Regions from separate parts of the Streptomyces sp. GbtcB6 genome, predicted to be linked through region 2. Evidence: predicted binding sites of a transcription regulator. Region 2 holds the regulator's gene; the other holds the start of a gene.

Region 1 (9,808 bases), on a different contig from region 2:
GGTCAGCTCAGGCTCTTCAGGGCCGCCGCGTCGTACGCCGTGAGCTCGTCCGTGCGGCCGGCGAGGACCTTCGCCGCCCACTGCGGGTCCTGGAGCAGGGCGCGGCCGACGGCGACCAGGTCGTACTCGTCGCGCTCCAGGCTGTCGAGGAGGTCGTCGATGCCCTTGAGCGGGGAGCCCTCGCCCATGAAGCCCTTGATGAAGTCGCCGTCGAGGCCGACCGAGCCGACGGTGATGGTGGGCCTGCCGGTGAGCTTCTTGGTCCAGCCGGCCAGGTTCAGGTCGGAGTCCTCGAACTCGGGGAGCCAGTAGCGGCGGGTGGAGGCGTGGAAGACGTCGACGCCGGCGGCGGCCAGCGGGGTGAGGATCGCCTCCAGCTCCTCCGGGGTCTCGGCGAGGCGGGCGTCGTAGTTGTCGGACTTCCACTGCGAGTAGCGGAAGATGACCGGGAACTCCGGGGACACCGCCGCGCGTACGGCGGCCACGATCTCCGCGGCGAACTTCGTACGGGCGACCGGGTCGCCGCCGTACGCGTCGGTGCGGCGGTTGGTGCCCGCCCACAGGAACTGGTCGAGCAGGTAGCCGTGGGCGCCGTGCAGTTCGACGCCGTCGAAGCCGATGCGCTCGGCGGCGGCCGCGGCCTCGGCGAACGCGCGGATGACGTCGTCCAGGTCCTGCCGGGTCATCGCCCTGCCCTCGCCCTCGGTGCCGTCCAGGCGGATGCCGGAGGGGCCGACGGCCGGGGCGTCCGCGAACGGCGGCTGGCCCTGCTTGCGGACCATGCCGATGTGCCACAGCTGCGGGACGATCGTGCCGCCGGCCGCGTGCACCCCTTCGGCGACCTTCGCCCAGCCCGCCAGCTGCTCCTCGCCGTGGAACCGCGGGATACGGCTGCTCTGCCCGGCCGAGTCGTGCCCGACGTACGTCCCCTCGGTGACGATCAGACCGACACCTGCGGCGGCCCGGCGGGAGTAGTACGAGACCACGTCCTCGCCGGGGACGCCGCCGGGGCTGAACTGGCGGGTCATCGGCGCCATCACGATCCGGTTGGGGACCGTGAGCCCGTTCAGGGCGATGGGACGGGAGAGGATCTCGGCCGCGCGGGAGGCGGGAGGCGTGGTGACGGTCACGTGGGGGGCTCCTCGTGAGTAGGTCGTATACCGGGCGGGTCGTATACCAGTCGGTATGTGCACGCGCATCGAGTGCACGTCTGTGCACAACGACTGCCCGGTCGTACGCATTCCCGGTCCCGCCCGGGTGTGGTGTGACCCCGGACACGGGCCGACGGCCACCCGTGTTCCGCACCCTCCATGTGCGGGTGCACGGCCCCTGCCATTCCACGCACGGCGGGTCAGGCCTGCCAGTGCCCACGCAACCACCACAGCGCGAGGCTGACGAGTCCCGAGCCGGCGGCACCCGCGGCACCCAGCGCCGCCTGCCGCGCAAGCCGTCGCCACCACACCCTTCGCGTCACACGCGGCCGCTTGGCCCCCTCGGACCCGGAAACAGTCATCGCACTTCCTCCCGCTCAGGTTCAGGGCCTGCGCCCAGGATCAGATCGTGGCCGACACCGGACCGCGCTCAGGCGTCAAACGGCGCTGCAGGTGTTGCCGTTCTCATCGGCAGCGTTGCCGGGTGTTGCCGATGAGAACGGCAACACCTTTTTGCCCCGAGGCAAGTTGGTACGCAGCGATACTGACCAAATGCGTGACGCTCAAGCACCCGCCCGCAGCGAGGAAGCCGCGGCCGACCCGGTCCAGCCCGTTCGGCTGGCCCCGCTGAAGGACGACCTGTCACCCGAGAAGCGAGCACTCGCGGAGGACTTGCGGCAGATCTTCCTCACCTTGGGGATCAGTGTGCGGCGCTATGCCGCGCGCAGGCATCTGGACGCGAGCACCGTGACGCGTTACCTCAGCGGCCGGGTTCCCCCCTGGGATTTCGTAGCGGGTCTGGTGACAGATGTGCAGGAGGCGCAGAAGCCGCTCACCTCGGAGGCCGAGGCCGGGCTGCGCGAACTGCACCGAACGGCGTTGAAGTCCAACCGGCACAGCAGTGAGACGCAGGAGCTCACGGACCGGCTGGCGGAGGCCGACCACGAGGTCCGGCGCATCACCACCAGGGAACGGGCCCTGGCCGAGATACTGATGGACCGTGAGGGACGGCTCGCCCGGGTGCGCGGCTGGTGCCGCAACCTGGAGGCGCAGATAGAAGAGCAACTCCTCGCCCACCAGGCCGAGGTCGCGCTGTGGCGCGGCGAGTACGCGCGGTTGGAGGAGGAGTGCGGCGACCTCCAGGAGCAGGTGATCTACCTGCAGGAGGCCCTGGCGGTCACGCGCGCCGAACTGATCGCCGCAGAGGACCGCTGTCATCGGCTGGAGAGCCGGCTCGACACTCTCCAGGAACTGGGCGCGCAGCAGGCCGGGAACGACGAGAGGCCGTCGATCGTGGCCATGCTGGAGGAGGCGGACCGCCGGTCCTCGGTACCAGAGCTGGTGCGGACGGTGGGAGACCTGGAACAGCGCACCCGGCGGGCCATCGCGAGCGAGTTGGTGCGGTCGGCCAGCCAGTCGCGCACGGTCGAGGAGGTGGCCGGTCTGCTGTCCGGTCTGCAGCAGGCGGGCTTCGACGCGCATGCCCGCGCCGCCTTGCCGACCATGGTGGTGGTGCGCTCCGTGGACGACACCGGTGCTCTCGCCAGGGAGCTGATCCGCGAAGGGCTGGAAGAGTACGTACTGGTCCTTGTGCAGGCGTCGGTGAAGTTCCACGAACCCGCCGACATCGCCGCGTTCGCGCACGCACTGCACCTCGCCGATCTCGCCGTGTACGCCGAGGGACTGCTCGCGGCCGTGGCCGTCGTCCGCCCTGTCGCCGACGTGGTGTCGACAGCGGCGATGCTGGTGCCGGGGGAGCTCGACAGCGCGGTCGTCACCGCCCTGTCCGCCGCCGGAGCACAACGCGGGGTGGCTGACCTGGTCACGCTGAGCATCGCACTGCGCGAAGCCTGCCTGGCCGAGTTCGCGGACGCCGTCCAGCTGGCGGCAGCGGCTCAGCAGTCCGCGGCTGACGTGGCCGAGTTCATCCACTCGCTGAGCCGGCACGGCCTCACCCAGGACGCCGAGACCGTCTTCGACGCCACGCAGAACCGCAGTGTCGGGCATCTGATCCCGCTCGTGCTCGCCCTGCGGGACGACAGGGTCTGGTCGGTTCTGTCCCGTGCCGCGACTTCGCGGTGGAGCGACGAGATCGCCGTCCTGATCAGCGAGCTGTACATGACAGGACGCCATCAGTTATCGACGAAACTCCTGCTGCAGACCATCGCCGACAGGCCGGACCCACAGGTCCGGGAGCTGGCCAGGGCCCTCGACGGCATGGCACCGGGTTCGGAGGCCGCGCTGCAGGCCGCGGTCAGATCCCTCTCGCCGGACGACGCGGCACAGTTGCTCATCCGCATGGACGCCTATGGGCTGCCCGAACAGGCCGAAACCGTGTTCCGATGCGCCGTGCACGACGAACTCGCCGGTCAGGCCGGGCAGTTCCTGGCTACGCTGGTCCGCAAGAAGTCGCGCTACGGCGACCAGTACGAGCTGTGCCAGCACGCCAGGGGGATGACACCGTCCACGCTGGCTCCGCTGCTGCTGGCCATCGAGTCGGCCTCACTGACCGGGCACCTCGACGCGGTCATCCGAACGTACTGCACCGACTGCCCGATTGTGGACGTCGTCCTGCTGGCGAAGCGGCTGGCCGCTGAAAAGCTCCTGGTCATGCGAGCCAACAGCGTATTCGGGAAGATTCTCGAGCATATGGTCCAGACACGTTCCATCGCCGATCTGTCGGGACTCGTCAGCGCCTTCCAGTCGGCAGGGCTCGACGTCCACGCCAAGCGGCTCGCAGAACAGGCACTCAGGACACACGGCCGGCGTTTCCGGGACATGCTGACGACAGAGCAGACCAAGCACGAGCAGAAGGTGATGTCCCGCGCGTTCTGGCGGCCTCTTCCCGAGGCCCGGCGTCGTGGACGAAGCGCGTGACACGCCGAAGGGCGGCCCCCCTGGAACAGGGAGTGCCGCCCTCGGTACTGCGTCAGAACATCCGAGCCTCAGGCTCAGAAGTCCATGTCACCGCCCGGCATGCCGCCCGGAGCGGCCGCGGCGGCCTTCTCCGGCTTGTCGGCGATGACGGCCTCGGTGGTGAGGAACAGCGCGGCGATGGAGGCGGCGTTCTGCAGCGCGGAACGGGTCACCTTCGCCGGGTCGATGATGCCCTCGGCGATCAGGTCGACGTACTCGCCGGTCGCGGCGTTGAGGCCGTGACCCGGGGTGAGGTTGCGGACCTTCTCCACCACGACGCCGCCCTCGAGGCCGGCGTTGACGGCGATCTGCTTCAGCGGGGCCTCGAGCGCGAGCTTCACGGCCTGTGCGCCGGTCGCCTCGTCACCCTCCAGCTCCAGCTTCTCGAAGACCTGGGAGGCCTGGAGCAGGGCCACGCCACCACCGGCGACGATGCCCTCCTCGACGGCCGCCTTCGCGTTGCGAACGGCGTCCTCGATGCGGTGCTTGCGCTCCTTGAGCTCGACCTCGGTCGCGGCACCGGCCTTGATGACGGCGACGCCACCGGCGAGCTTGGCCAGGCGCTCCTGGAGCTTCTCGCGGTCGTAGTCCGAGTCGGACTGCTCGATCTCGGCGCGGATCTGGTTGACCCGGCCGGCGACCTGGTCGGACGAGCCGGCCCCGTCGACGATGGTGGTCTCGTCCTTGGTGATGACCACCTTGCGGGCCTTGCCCAGCAGGTCGAGGGTCGTGTTCTCGAGCTTGAGACCGACCTCCTCGGAGATGACCTCGCCGCCGGTGAGGATGGCGATGTCGTTCAGCATCGCCTTGCGGCGGTCGCCGAAGCCCGGGGCCTTGACCGCGACGGACTTGAAGGTGCCGCGGATCTTGTTGACGACCAGGGTCGACAGGGCCTCGCCCTCGACGTCCTCGGCGATGATCAGCAGCGGCTTGCCCGACTGCATGACCTTCTCCAGGAGCGGGAGCAGGTCCTTGACGGAGCCGATCTTCGAGTTGGCGATCAGGATGTACGGGTCGTCGAGGGACGCCTCCATACGCTCCATGTCGGTGGCGAAGTACGCCGAGATGTAGCCCTTGTCGAAGCGCATACCCTCGGTGAGCTCCAGCTCCAGACCGAAGGTCTGGGACTCCTCGACGGTGATGACGCCTTCCTTGCCGACCTTGTCCATGGCCTCGGCGATGAGCTCGCCGATCTGGGTGTCGGCGGCGGAGATGGAGGCCGTGGAGGCGATCTGCTCCTTGGTCTCGACGTCCTTCGCCTGCTCCAGCAGGGCACCGGAGACGGCCTCGACGGCCTTCTCGATACCGCGCTTCAGGGCCATCGGGTTGGCGCCGGCGGCGACGTTGCGCAGGCCTTCCTTGACCAGGGCCTGGGCGAGCACGGTCGCGGTGGTCGTACCGTCACCGGCGACGTCGTCCGTCTTCTTGGCGACTTCCTTGACCAGCTCGGCGCCGATCTTCTCGTACGGGTCCTCCAGCTCGATCTCCTTGGCGATGGACACACCATCGTTGGTGATCGTGGGGGCGCCCCACTTCTTCTCAAGGACGACGTTGCGGCCCTTGGGGCCGAGGGTGACCTTGACGGCGTCGGCGAGCTGGTTCATACCGCGCTCAAGGCCGCGCCGCGCCTCCTCGTCGAACGCGATGATCTTGGCCATGTGAAGTGGTCCCTCCAGGACTGGGGGTGAGTCTTCGGACCGCGCCCGCGCCCGCGACGGACGGCTCACCGGCCCGTGGGTTCCTTGCCCCACCCGGCCTGCGGGCCTCACCGACCCGGTCCTTCTTTGTCACTCTCACCTTCAGAGTGCTAACGCCAATGATTAGCACTCGGCATGGTCGAGTGCAAGCGCCTCTCGCAGTCCGGCGGGACCTCCGGGCGCGCCGGGGCCGGATCCGCGGGCCCGCCGGGGCCGGACCCCGGGCACGCTGAAGGGCTCGCACCCAGTGGGTGCGAGCCCTTCAGCAGAAGAACAGAAGAACGTCGCTGCAGTCGGCGCGTGCTTCAGCTGGTCGCCAGCCGGACCATGTCCGCCTGCGGCCCCTTCTGGCCCTGCGAGATCTCGAAATCGACCCGCTGACCCTCTTCCAGGGTGCGGTAGCCGTCCATCTGAATCGCGCTGTAGTGGACGAAAACATCCGCACCACCGTCGACCGCGATGAAGCCGTACCCCTTCTCCGCGTTGAACCACTTGACGGTGCCCTGAGCCATGCCTAACTCCCCTATTACTGGCCCTTGCACAGATCCACACTTCGCGGATCCGGGTCAGACCTCACCCCCCATTGGTTGGGGGCGTGCGCCGGAACGCGTCGACCGCGGCTGAATGTATCTGTCCAACTGCCGTCTGCAACAGGTCAATCGGACGAGAATTCTGGACGGGCGGGGTCCGGAATGTAGCGAGAATTCGGCCGAATTCAGGGCAAGTCGGGCTCCAGGAAGGCCACAAAAGCCGCATATAACCCGCACACTTTGGCTACTTCTTGTCGGGCTAGCGGTATCGAATACGGGGCCCCCGACCTGGAGATCGGGACCGCGTTCCCCAACTGTACCGCGCTCAACCACACAGAATTGCCCCCTCCGCTTCTCTCACGGAGGGGGCAATCAGATGAACAGTCGGTGATCGGCGTTACCGAAGGTAATGTTCGGTCATTCGATCAGCCTGTCAAGCAGGTCAGCGGGTCAGCCGCCGGCGACGGCCGGGATGATGGAGACACCGGCCCCGTCCGGGGTGGCGGTCTCCAGACCCTGCTCGAACCGCACGTCGTCGTCATTTACGTACACATTGACGAACCGGCGCAGCTTGCCCTGGTCGTCGAGAACGCGCGCGGCGATCCCGGTGTGGTTCTTCTCCAGGTCGGAGATGACCTCGCCGAGGGTGGTGCCTTCGGCGGCGACTTCGGCCTTACCGCCGGTGTAGGCGCGCAGGATGGTGGGGATGCGAACGGTGACGCTCACGTTTTTACCTCCGGTCTGGGCAAGGCCCTATTTCTCGGGGGACTCAGGCGAGCCCGGCCTCACGGAAAGACTCCAGATTCGGGCGAATGGTCGCGGTGAGCCCGGTACCCGCGACCGCGTCCAGCGTCTTCAGTCCATCACCGGTGTTGAGTACAACAACCGACTTCGCCGGATCGATCAACCCATTCTCAATGAGCTTCTTGGTGACTCCAACCGTCACCCCGCCGGCGGTTTCCGCGAAGATTCCCTCGGTCCGCGCGAGCAGCTTGATCGCGTCGACGACCTGCTCGTCGGTGACGTCCTCCACCGCGCCGCCGGTGCGCCGCGCGATGTCGAGGACGTACGGGCCGTCGGCCGGGTTGCCGATGGCGAGGGACTTGGCGATGGTGTTCGGCTTCTGCGGGCGGACCACGTCGTGGCCCTCCTTGTAGGCCACCGACACCGGCGAGCACCCCTCGGCCTGGGCACCGAAGATCTTGTACGGCTTGTCCTCGACGAGCCCGAGCTTGATCAGCTCCTGCAGACCCTTGTCGATCTTCGTGAGCTGCGAGCCGGAGGCGATCGGGATGACCAGCTGGTCCGGGATCTGCCAGCCGAGCTGCTCGCAGATCTCGTACGCCAGGGTCTTGGAGCCCTCCGCGTAGTACGGCCGCAGGTTGACGTTGACGAAGCCCCAGCCCTCGCCGGCCGAGTCGCCGATCAGCTCGGAGCAGAAACGGTTCACGTCGTCGTAGTTGCCCTCGATGCCGACGAGCTCGCCGCCGTAGATCGCGGCCATGACGACCTTGCCCTGCTCCAGGTCGTGCGGAATGAACACGCAGGAGCGGAAGCCGGCCCGGGCGGCGGCGGCACCGACCGCGCCGGCCAGGTTGCCGGTGGAGGAGCAGGAGAGAGTGGTGTAGCCGAAGGCGCGGGCGGCCTCGACGGCCTGGGCGACGACGCGGTCCTTGAAGGAGTGCGTCGGGTTGCCGGAGTCGTCCTTCACGTACAGGCCGCCGGTCACCCCGAGCTCACGAGCCAGGTTGTCGGCCTTGACGAGCTTGGTCCAGCCGGGGTTGATGTTCGGCTTGGTCGCCACGTCCGCGGGGACGGGCAGCAGCGGCGCGTAGCGCCAGATGTTCGCGGGACCCGCTTCGATCTGCTTGCGGAGCTCCTCGGTGTCGTAGGCCGAGAAGTCGTACGCGATCTCCAGCGGGCCGAAACACTCCTCGCAGGCGAACAGCGGGCCGAGCGGAACGCGGTGACCGCACTCGCGGCAGCTCAGGGCGGCGGCGGGACCAAGGTCTACGGTGGAATCGGTGGCGCTTGCAACAGTCTGCACAGCCATGTGAGGCGAGGCCCTTTCTCCTCATCTTCCTCACGACGCATCTCGCCGTGAGACGGATTTGGCACCTTCCCTAGCCGGGAGCCTCGCGATGATCGACAGTGATCTACGAGTACCGACTGGAGGGTTGCCGGGGCTTCAACGGGCCGTTTCCCTCTGCCCCTCTGGATGAGCGGTATGTGGTTGTCAACGCCGGGTGACCCCAGGACATGCGATGGTCATCGGCGTTGTTCAAGACTGTAACCGAAGGCCAGGACAGTTGAGTGAGTCGTCCGAACCGCGAGATGGATCACACCTCGCCGTGTGACCGTGACAGTGAGGAGCCGCTGACCGTGCTGGAAGAAGTCGAGCGCTGGCTGGCCACCCGCTCCTGGTCCGTAACCGATCGCCCTCTGCACCGGATCATGGCCGCGAAACGGTCCTCCGGGCAGACGGTCAGCGTCGTGCTGCCCGCGCTCAACGAGGAGGAGACCGTCGGCGACATCGTCGCGATCATCCGTCACGACCTCATGCAGCAGGTGCCGCTCGTCGACGAGATCGTGGTCGTCGACTCCGGCTCCACCGACCGCACGGCGGCCGTCGCCGCGGCGGCCGGCGCGCGCGTCGTGCACCGCGACTCGATCCTGCCCCGCATCCCCGCCGTCCCCGGCAAGGGCGAGGTGCTCTGGCGCTCTCTCCTGGTCACCTCCGGGGACATCGTCTGCTTCATCGACGCCGACCTGCGGGACTTCTCCTCCGACTTCGTCACCGGGATCGTCGGCCCGCTGCTGACCGACCCGGACGTGGACCTGGTCAAGGCGATGTACGACCGCCCGCTCGGCGGCGCCGCCGGACAGGGCGGCCGGGTCACCGAGCTGATGGCCCGCCCGCTGCTGAACATGCACTGGCCCCAGCTGGCCGGCTTCGTCCAGCCGCTCGGCGGCGAGTACGCGGCCCGCCGCTCGCTCCTCGAACAGCTCCCCTTCCCGGTCGGCTACGGCGTGGAGCTGGGCATGCTGGTCGACGCCCTGCACCTGGTGGGGCTCAGTGCGCTGGCGCAGGTCGACGTGGGCGTCCGCAAGCACCGCCACCAGGACGGCCAGGCCCTCGGCCGGATGTCCGCCGCGATCTACCGCACGGCCCAGCTGCGGCTGGCCCGCGGCCACCTGATCCGCCCCTCCCTCACCCAGTTCGAACGGGGCGAGGACGGCTTCGAGCCGCGCACCTACTCGGTGGACACGGAGGAACGGCCGCCGATGGCGGAGATCGCGGAGTACGCCGAGCGCAAGGTGGCGTGACTTCGTCGTACGGCCGTATACGGCGGCGCGTCGGGGGTGGCCGTACGTTTGAGCGTTTACGGGCCGGGCTAGGTTGACGCGTATGGCTTCCCCCATGGCTTCCACCGGCGGTGCCGAGGTGCTGGTCGCCTCGAACCGCGGCCCGGTCTCGTACGACCTGCGCGAAGACGGTTCGCTGCACGCCAGG
Region 2 (9,808 bases):
GGGCGGCTTCAACCGGATCTCCTTCGGCATGCAGAGCGCCCGGCAGCACGTGCTGCGGGTGCTCGACCGGACGCACACCCCCGGACGCCCGGAGGCGTGCGTCGCGGAGGCCCGCGCGGCCGGCTTCGAGCACGTGAACCTGGACCTGATCTACGGCACCCCGGGCGAGTCCGACGACGACTGGCGGGCCTCGCTGGACGCGGCGATCGGGGCCGGTCCCGACCATGTGTCGGCGTACGCGCTGATCGTCGAGGAGGGCACCCAGCTCGCCCGCCGGATCCGCCGGGGCGAGGTCCCGATGACCGACGACGACGTCCACGCCGACCGCTACCTGATCGCCGACTCGGTGCTGGCGGAGGCGGGCTTCGACTGGTACGAGGTGTCCAACTGGGCCACCTCCGAGGCCGGCCGCTGCCTGCACAACGAGCTGTACTGGCGGGGCGCCGACTGGTGGGGCGCGGGGCCCGGGGCGCACTCGCACGTGGGGGGCGTGCGGTGGTGGAACGTGAAGCACCCGGGGGCGTACGCGGCGGCGCTGGCGTCCGGGCGGTCGCCGGGGGCCGGGCGTGAGGTCCTGACGGACGAGGACCGGCGGGTGGAGCGGATCCTGCTGGAGCTGCGGCTGCGGGAGGGGGTGCCGTTGGATCTGCTGAGGGAGGAGGGGCTGGCGGCTTCGCGGCGGGCACGGGGGGAGGGCCTGCTGGCGGCCGGTCCGTACGAGGAGGGGCGGGCCGTGCTGACGCTGCGGGGGCGGTTGCTGGCGGACGCGGTGGTCAGGGATCTGGTGGACTGACCGCCCCGGGTCAGGCCCCGCCGCTGCCCGTGACGAAATCGATCAGCTCCTCCACCCGGCCCAGCAGCTCCGGCTCCAGGTCCTTGTAGGAGCCCACGCGCGCGAGGATCGCCTGCCATACCGCGCCCGTGTTGTCCGTGGGCCAGCCGAGGGCCCGGCACACGCCCGTCTTCCAGTCCTGGCCGTGCGGGACGCGGGGCCAGGAGCCGATGCCCAGGGACGACGGTTTCACCGCCTCCCAGATGTCGATGTACGGGTGGCCGACGACCAGGGCGTGGTCGCTGGTGACCGACTGGGCGATGCGCCACTCCTTGGTGCCGGGGAGCAGGTGGTCGACGAGGACGCCGAGGCGGGCGTCGGGGCCGGGGGTGAATTCGGCCACGATGGCGGGGAGGTCGTCGACGCCCTCCAGGTACTCCACCACCACGCCCTCGATGCGCAGGTCGTCGCCCCAGACCTTCTCGACCAGCTCCGCGTCGTGGCGGCCCTCCACGTAGATGCGGCCCGCGCGGGCGACACGCGCGCGTGCGCCGGGGACGGCGACCGAGCCGGAGGCGGTGCGGGCGGGTCGTACGGGGGCGGCCGACGTGGGGCGTACGAGGGTGACCACCCGGCCCTCCAGGAGGAAGCCGCGCGGCTCCAGCGGGAAGACGCGGTGTTTGCCGAAGCGGTCCTCCAGGGTGACCGTGCCCGCCTCGCAGCGGATCACCGCGCCGCAGAAACCGGTGCCGGGCTCCTCCACCACCAGACCGGGTTCGGCGGCCACCTCGGGCACCGGCTTCGGCTTCTTCCACGGCGGGGTCAGGTCGGCGGAGTACTGGCGCATTCGGATGACGATAGGAGAAGCCCGGCCACGGTCACCGCGACACGCCGAAACGGGCCGCCAGGGCGTCGCGCTGCGCCCGTACGAACGCCGCGTCCACCACCGCTCCGTGACCGGGTACGTACAGGGCGCGGTCGCCGCCCAGCGACAGCAGGCGGTCCAGGGCCGCGGGCCAGCGGGACGGTACGGCGTCGGGGCCGGCCTGGGGATCGCCGGACTCCTCCACCAGGTCGCCGCAGAACACCACCTCCGGGTCGCCGGGAACCAGGACGGCGAGGTCGTGGGCGGTGTGGCCGGGCCCCACGTTGGCCAGCAGGGCCTGGCGGCCGTCGCCGAGGTCGAGGGTCCACTCGCCGGAGACCAGGTGGCGGGGGCGGGGCAGGGCGTCGGCCGCCTCCTCGGCCTCGGGGGCGGGGAGGCCGTTGCGGACCGCGTCCAGGCGGAGCGCCTCGCGGTCGTACGCGAAGACGCCCTCGGTACCCACCGCCGCGTACAGGTTCGCGCCCGCGAAGGCGGCCGCCCCGAAGACGTGGTCGAAATGCGGATGGGTGAGCGCGAGATGGGTCACACGGCGGTCGGCCAGCGCCTGCGCCTCCATGCGCAACCGTGCGCCCTCCGCCAGACTCGAGCCGGCGTCCACCATCAGGGCCGTGCCCGCGCCCAGAACCAGGCCCGCCGTGCAGTCCCAGCCCGGCAGCCGGCACCGGCCGACCCCTTCGGCCACCCGCTCCCAGCCCAGCTCTTCCCAAGTCACCGTCATGCCGCGACGCTAGCCGTAGAACGCCATGGGTCCTGACCGACCTTGCCCAGTCAGTACCCCACGGCCGTACACTGGGCCGGGGATGCTGGCACTCGCGTTCGCAGAGTGCCAGACGAAAGGCCCGAAGGACCCGAAAGGCCGCGGGGACGACTTTCTGGAGGTGTGGCGCTGGATGCTGAGTGAACGCAGGCTTCAGGTATTGCGCGCCATCGTCCAGGACTACGTCGGCACCGAGGAGCCGGTGGGTTCGAAGGCGCTGACCGAACGGCACAACCTCGGCGTCTCCCCGGCGACCGTGCGCAACGACATGGCCGCCCTGGAGGACGAGGGGTACATCGCCCAGCCGCACACCAGCGCGGGGCGGATTCCCACCGACAAGGGCTACCGGCTGTTCGTCGACAAGCTGGCCGGCGTCAAACCGATGAGCGCGCCCGAGCGGCGGGCCATCCAGAACTTCCTCGACGGCGCCGTCGATCTCGATGATGTGGTCGCGCGGACTGTCCGGCTGCTGGCACAGCTGACGCGGCAGGTGGCGGTCGTGCAGTACCCGTCGCTGACGCGGTCGACCGTGCGGCATGTGGAACTGCTCTCGCTCGCGCCGGCCCGGCTGATGCTGGTGCTGATCACCGACACCGGGCGGGTCGAGCAGCGGATGGTCGACTGCCCGGCACCCTTCGGGGAAACGTCTCTGGCGGACCTGCGGGCGCGGCTGAACAGCCGGGTCGCGGGGCGCCGGTTCTCGGACGTGCCCCGGCTGGTGGAGGATCTGCCGGAAGCCTTCGAGGCCGAGGACCGCGGCGCGGTCTCGGCGGTGCTCTCCACCCTGCTGGAGACACTCGTCGAGGAGAACGAGGAGCGGCTGATGATCGGCGGTACCGCCAATCTCACCCGCTTCGGACATGACTTTCCCCTCATGATCCGGCCCGTCCTGGAGGCATTGGAGGAGCACGTCGTGCTGCTCAAGCTCCTTGGCGAGGCCGGGGATTCGGGCATGACCGTACGCATCGGTCACGAGAACGCCTACGAGGGACTCAACTCCACGTCCGTGGTGTCGGTCGGCTACGGTTCGGGCGGCGAGGCACTCGCCAAGCTCGGCGTGGTCGGACCGACCCGCATGGATTACCCGGGAACGATGGGAGCGGTACGAGCGGTGGCACGGTACGTCGGACAGATCCTGGCGGAGTCGTAAGTGGCCACGGACTACTACGCCGTTCTCGGCGTGCGCCGCGACGCGTCGCAGGAAGAGATCAAGAAGGCCTTCCGTCGGCTCGCACGCGAGCTGCACCCGGACGTCAACCCGGATCCGAAGACCCAGGAGCGGTTCAAGGAGATCAACGCCGCCTACGAGGTGCTCTCCGACCCGCAGAAGAAGCAGGTCTACGACCTCGGCGGGGACCCTCTGTCGCAGAGCGGCGGCGCGGGTGCGGGCGGCTTCGGGGCCGGCGGGTTCGGGAACTTCTCGGACATCATGGACGCGTTCTTCGGTACGGCGTCCCAGCGCGGGCCGAGGTCGCGTACGCGGCGCGGCCAGGACGCGATGATCCGGATCGAGGTCGAGCTGGACGAGGCGGCCTTCGGTACGACCAAGGACATCCAGGTCGACACGGCGATCGTCTGCAACACCTGTAACGGTGAGGGCGCGGCGCCGGGCACCTCCGCCCAGACGTGTGACATGTGCCGGGGCCGTGGTGAGGTCTCGCAGGTGACGCGGTCCTTCCTCGGCCAGGTCATGACCTCGCGTCCGTGCCCGCAGTGCCAGGGCTTCGGGACCGTCGTGCCGACGCCGTGCCCCGAGTGCGCCGGTGACGGGCGGGTGCGGTCGCGGCGGACGCTGACCGTGAAGATCCCGGCCGGTGTCGACAACGGCACGCGGATCCAGCTCGCCGGTGAGGGTGAGGTCGGGCCGGGTGGCGGTCCTGCCGGTGACCTGTACGTCGAGATCCACGAGCTGCCGCATTCGACGTTCCAGCGGCGCGGGGACGATCTGCACTGCACGGTGACGATTCCGATGACGGCGGCGTCGCTCGGTACGAAGGTGCCGCTGGAGACGCTGGACGGGCTGGAGGAGGTCGACATCCGGCCGGGTACGCAGTCCGGGCAGTCGATTCCGCTGCACGGGCGGGGTGTCACGCATCTGCGCGGTGGCGGGCGCGGCGATCTCATCGTCCACGTCGAGGTGACGACGCCGACCAAGCTCGATCCTGAGCAGGAGCGGTTGCTGAGGGAGCTGGCGAAGCTGCGCGGGGAGGAGCGGCCGACGGGGCAGTTCCAGCCGGGTCAGCAAGGGCTGTTCAGCCGGCTGAAGGACGCGTTCAACGGGCGTTGACGGGGCACCGTGAAGGGGCTCCGCCCCTTCGACCCCACCAGGGGGCTCCGCCCCCTGGACCCCCGGGACCTATGCCCACCCACCACCCGGCTCGGTCAATGAAGAGGCGAGGCCACCGACTCGGTCGATGAAGAGGCGAGGCCCTCCGACTCGGTCGATGAAGAGGCGAGGCCACCGCCCGACTCGGCTGATGAAGAGGCGAGGCCACCCCATGACTCGGTCGGCCGAGGGGCGAGGTCGCCCCGGGCTCGGTCGGCCGAGGGGCGAGGTCGTCGCGGGCTCGGTCGGCTGTGAGGTGAGGCCCCCCGGCTCGGTCGGACAGCAGGTCAAGGTGGCTGTGGGGCGGGGAAATTTCTGGCATGTGCCAAAGAGGCGGCCCGATTCGGTCTTGTTCGGAGGACGTGACAACATGCCGTCATGTCCTCCGCACTGACCGATCTCTTGCCCTTTCCGATCGTGCAGGCCCCCATGGCAGGCGGGGTCTCCGTGCCGCAGCTCGCCGCCGCCGTGTCCGAGGCGGGCGGGCTGGGATTCCTTGCCGCCGGGTACAAGACCGCCGACGGGATGTACCAGGAGATCAAGCAACTGCGGGGGCTGACCGGTCGCCCCTTCGGCGTGAATCTTTTCATGCCGCAGCCGGAGTACGCCGAGTCCGGGGCCGTGGAGGTGTACGCGCATCAGCTGGCCGGTGAGGCCGCCTGGTACGAGACCGAGCTCGGCGACCCGGACAGCGGCCGGGACGACGGGTACGAGGCCAAGCTGGCCGTGCTGCTCGACAACCCGGTGGCCGTGGCCTCCTTCCACTTCGGTGTGCCGACCCGGGAGGTACTGGACTCCCTGCGGCGCGCCGGGACGTTCACGCTGGTCACCGCCACCACCGCCGAGGAGGCCCTCGCCGTCGAGCGGGCCGGGGCGGACGCGGTGATCGCACAGGGCGTGGAGGCCGGGGGACACCAGGGCACCCACCGGGACGTCCCGGAGAACGACGGGTCCGGGATCGGGCTGCTGTCGCTGGTCACCCAGGTGCGGGAGACCGTGGGGATCCCGGTCGTCGCCGCGGGCGGCATCATGCGCGGCAGCCAGATCGCGGCCGTACTGGCGGCGGGGGCGAGCGCCGCGCAGCTGGGTACGGCCTTCCTGGCCACCCCGGAGTCCGGCGCCGCCGACCCGCACAAGCAGGCGCTCACCGACCCGCTGTTCACACGGACCGCGCTGACCCGGGCGTTCTCCGGGCGGCCCGCCCGCGGCCTGGTCAACCGGTTCATGCGCGAGCACGGTCCGTACGCGCCCGCCGCCTACCCGGAGGTCCACCACCTCACCTCCCCGCTGCGCAAGGCCGCCGCCAGGGCCGGAGACGCGCAGGGCATGGCCCTGTGGGCCGGGCAGGGGCACCGGATGGCCCGCGAGCTGCCCGCCGGGCAGCTGGTGGAGACCCTCGCGGAGGAACTCGCCGCCGCGTCGACAGCGTTGTCGACCAAGGGAGAGGGGGAGCGGGCATGACCGCTCCGGTGTTCGTGCTCGACCCGCTCGTGGTGCCCGACTTCTCCGGCGGCGAGGTCGTCCTGGACGGGCCCGAGGGGCGGCACGCCGTCTCCGTGAAGCGGCTTCAGCCCGGCGAGGACGTCATCCTCACCGACGGGCGCGGCCGCTGGATGGAGGGCGTCGTGCGGGCGGCCGAGGGCAAGGACCGGCTGGTGGTGATGGACCTGGAGAGCGTCCAGGAGGAGCCCCTGCCGCAGCCCCGGATCACCGTGGTGCAGGCACTTCCCAAGGGGGACCGGGGCGAGGTCGCCGTGGAGACCATGACCGAGGTCGGCGTCGACGCGATCGTGCCCTGGCAGGCCGCCCGCTGCATCACCCAGTGGAAGGGCGAGCGGGGTCTCAAGTCGCTGGCGAAGTGGCGGGGCACCGCCCGTGAGGCCGGCAAGCAGTCCCGCCGGGTGCGGTTCCCGGAGGTCGCGGACGCGATGACGACCAGGCAGGTTGCGGCACTTCTGGCCAAGGCCGACCTCGCCGCCGTCCTCCACTCCGACTTCGAGCACGGCAGCGAGCCCCTCGCCGGGGTACCGCTGCCCGCCGAGGGCGAGATCGTGCTGGTCGTCGGGCCCGAAGGCGGCGTCGCCCGGGACGAGGTGGCGCTGTTCGAGGAGGCGGGTGCGAAGGCGTACACCCTGGGGCCCACCGTGATGCGCACGTCGACCGCCGGAACGGCGGCCGCGGCCCTGCTGCTGGGCCGCACCGGCCGGTGGTCCTGAACCAACCGCACCGCACCCTGGGGGACACGCCGTGGAACTCGCCCAAGTACGGCTCCTGGTCAGCGACTTCGCCGCCTGCTACCGGTTCTACGCCGAGGTGCTCGGGCTGAAGCCGCAGTCGGGGGCGAGCGAGGGGCCGTACGAGAAGTTCAGCCCGCACGCCGGGTCGGCGGGGATCGCCCTGCAGGACCGGGCGATGATGGCCGCGATACTGGGCGAGCTGGGGGACACGGCGACCGGGCACCGTTCGCTGGTGGTGCTGCGCGTCGACGACCTCGACGGCTACTGCGAGCAGATCGTCGCGCGGGGGGCGGTCCTCGTGCACGGGCCGGCGCCGATGACGGAACGCATGCGGGTCGCCCACCTCAAGGACCCGGAGGGGAACCTGGTGGAGCTGCAGGAGTGGCTGCTGCTGCGCACCTGAGAAACCCCCTGGGGAAGCGGGCACCGGCACGGGGGACCCCTCCGAACACGTGAGTGGCCGTATGCCCCCTACCGCCACCGGCGGCACGGTGGCAGGCTGCCCTCCATGGGGGCATTGAGGCGGATTTGGCGCCGGCCGCGCGGGACCAGGGTGGCGGCCGTGACAGGGCTCGCGGTGATCGCCGTGGGTGGTGTGGTGGCCTGCCAGCCGAGCGATCTGAACACGGCGACGGTCGCCTACACCACCGACCAGACCGCCACCGCCGAGCTGAAACGCCAGCACGTCGACGTCAGTTGGCTCACCTGCACCGGCAACTACGGCTCGTCGGCGAAGAGCACGGGGAGCACGGGGAGCACGAAGAGCGCCAAGACGCCGTCGGCCACCTCGACCACCGTCGTCTCCGTCGACTGCCAGGGCCGGACCAAGGACGGCCGGAGCATCACCGTCACCGGCCGGGTCACCAAGGCCGTCAGCGGGGCCTGTGTGCGCGGGAACCTCGTGGCCGAGGTCGGCGGCAAGGAGTGGTTCCGGGTGAACGGGCTGGGCGACTGCGATGCGACACCCGGGCCGACGTACAGCACCTACCGGCCGCCCACGTACGGGCAGCAGCCCGGCCCCACCGTGACCGTCACGAAGACCGTCTGGTGCCAGGGCGACCCCAAGTGCTGGCCGGTGCAGGGCAAGTGATCGAAATCGGCCACCGGGAACACGCCCCGATGCATAGGCTGAGCGAGTGACTCAGGGTGCAGCGAACGGACCGCGGTCCTACCTCCGATTTCCGCACGTCCACGGCGATCTGGTCGCCTTCACCGCCGAGGACGACGTGTGGCTCGCGCCCCTGGACGGCGGCCGGGCCTGGCGGGTCAGCGCCGACAACGTCCCCGTGACGCTGCCGCGCATCTCGCCCGACGGGACCACGGTCGCCTGGACCTCCACCCGCGACGGCGCCCCCGAGATCCACCTCGCCCCCGTCGACGGCGGTTCCTCGACCCGCCTGACCCACTGGGGGAGCGCCCGCACCCAGGTACGCGGCTGGACCGCCGACGGCCGGGTCCTCGCGGTCACCACCCACGGCCAGGCCAGCCTCCGGCGAAGCTGGGCCCACACCGTCCCGCTCGACGGCGGCCCGTCCACCGTCCTGCCCTACGGCCCGGTCGGCCATGTCGCCTTCGGGCCGCACACCGTGCTGCTGTCCGCGCCGATGGGGCGGGAGGCGGCCTGGTGGAAGCGGTACCGGGGCGGTACGGCGGGCAAGCTGTGGACAGACCGGGACGGCCACGACGGGGAGGGCGCCGGCGAGTTCGTACGGCTGCACGCGGAGCTGGACGGGAACCTGGAGTACCCGGTGTGGGCCGGGGAGCGGATCGCGTTCCTGTCCGACCACGAGGGCACCGGGGCGCTCTACTCCTCCCTCGCCGACGGCTCCGACCTGCGCCGGCACACGCCACTCGACGGCTTCTACGCCCGGCACGCGGCCGGCGACGGCACCCGGGTCGTCTACGCCTCGGCCGGTGAACTCTGGCTCCTCGACGACCTGGAGGGCGCCGAACCGCGCCGCCTGGACATCCGGCTCGGCGGCCCCCGCGTGGACCGGCAGCCGTACCCGGTCAACGCGGCCCGCTGGTTCAGCCACGCCTCGCCCGACCACACCGCGCGCGGCAGCGCCGTCCTGGTGCGCGGCGGCGTGCACTGGGTGACCCACCGCTCGGGCCCGGCGCGGGCGCTCGTCGCACAGCCCGGGGTGCGGGCCCGGCTGCCCGTCACCTTCCGCGCGGACGCGGAGGAGTGGGTGGTGTGGGTGACGGACGCCGAGGGCGACGACGCCCTGGAGTTCGCCCCCGCGACCGGGCTCGCGCCCGGCTCCACCGCGCGCCGGATCGCCGCCGGACAGCTCGGCCGGGTCCTGGACCTCGCCGTCGCCCCCGACGGCGGCCGGGTCGCCGTCGCCGCCCACGACGGACGGCTGCTCCTCGTCGAGCGGGAGACGGGCGAGGTCCGCGAGGTCGACCGCAGCGAGGACGGCGACGTCTCCGGACTGGCCTTCTCCCCCGACTCCGGCTGGCTCGCCTGGTCCCACCCCGGCGCCGGCGGGCTCTGCCAGCTCCGCATCGCCCACACCACCGACCTCACCGTCACCGAGGCGACCCCGCTGCGGTTCCGGGACTACGACCCCGCCTTCACCCGCGACGGCAAACATCTCGCCTTCCTCTCCACCCGCTCCTTCGACCCGGTCTACGACGAGCACGTCTTCGACCTGGCCTTCGTGGTCGGCGACCGCCCGCACCTGATCACCCTCGCCGCCACCACCCCCTCGCCGTTCGGCCCGCAGCGGCACGGCCGTCCCTTCGAGACCCCCGACAAGGACGAGACCCCGGACGCCGAGGGCACCCCCGCCACCCGCATCGACCTGGAGGGCCTCGCCGACCG

Evidence for each region. Region 2 encodes HrcA, which represses chaperone genes, less so after heat shock. Its sites were predicted from a motif close to TTNGCACTCNGNNNNNCNGAGTGCNAA; they were not measured.
Region 1: groL (chaperonin GroEL) is a predicted target of HrcA. The motif match lies at 5,888-5,914, and genes of this name have one in related genera.

The regions. Positions count from the first base shown of each region.
Region 1 is NZ_JAGXJL010000005.1:195,450-205,257, reverse strand. Features, by position in the region: gene KVT45_RS11310 (NADH:flavin oxidoreductase) at 3-1,130, opposite strand; gene KVT45_RS11305 (ATP/GTP-binding protein) at 1,704-4,028, shown strand; gene groL (chaperonin GroEL) at 4,103-5,725, opposite strand; gene KVT45_RS11295 (cold-shock protein) at 6,070-6,276, opposite strand; gene KVT45_RS11290 (MoaD/ThiS family protein) at 6,745-7,020, opposite strand; gene thrC (threonine synthase) at 7,064-8,347, opposite strand; SAM riboswitch class I at 8,366-8,519, opposite strand; gene KVT45_RS11280 (glucosyl-3-phosphoglycerate synthase) at 8,677-9,621, shown strand; gene KVT45_RS11275 (trehalose-6-phosphate synthase) at 9,716-9,808, shown strand, end outside.
Region 2 is NZ_JAGXJL010000011.1:258,382-268,189, forward strand. Features, by position in the region: gene hemW (radical SAM family heme chaperone HemW) at 1-793, shown strand, start outside; gene KVT45_RS20955 (DUF3097 domain-containing protein) at 804-1,619, opposite strand; gene KVT45_RS20960 (MBL fold metallo-hydrolase) at 1,651-2,376, opposite strand; gene hrcA (heat-inducible transcriptional repressor HrcA) at 2,549-3,565, shown strand; gene dnaJ (molecular chaperone DnaJ) at 3,566-4,702, shown strand; gene KVT45_RS20975 (nitronate monooxygenase) at 5,120-6,202, shown strand; gene KVT45_RS20980 (16S rRNA (uracil(1498)-N(3))-methyltransferase) at 6,199-6,957, shown strand; gene KVT45_RS20985 (VOC family protein) at 6,989-7,381, shown strand; gene KVT45_RS20990 (hypothetical protein) at 7,487-8,068, shown strand; gene KVT45_RS20995 (S41 family peptidase) at 8,115-9,808, shown strand, end outside.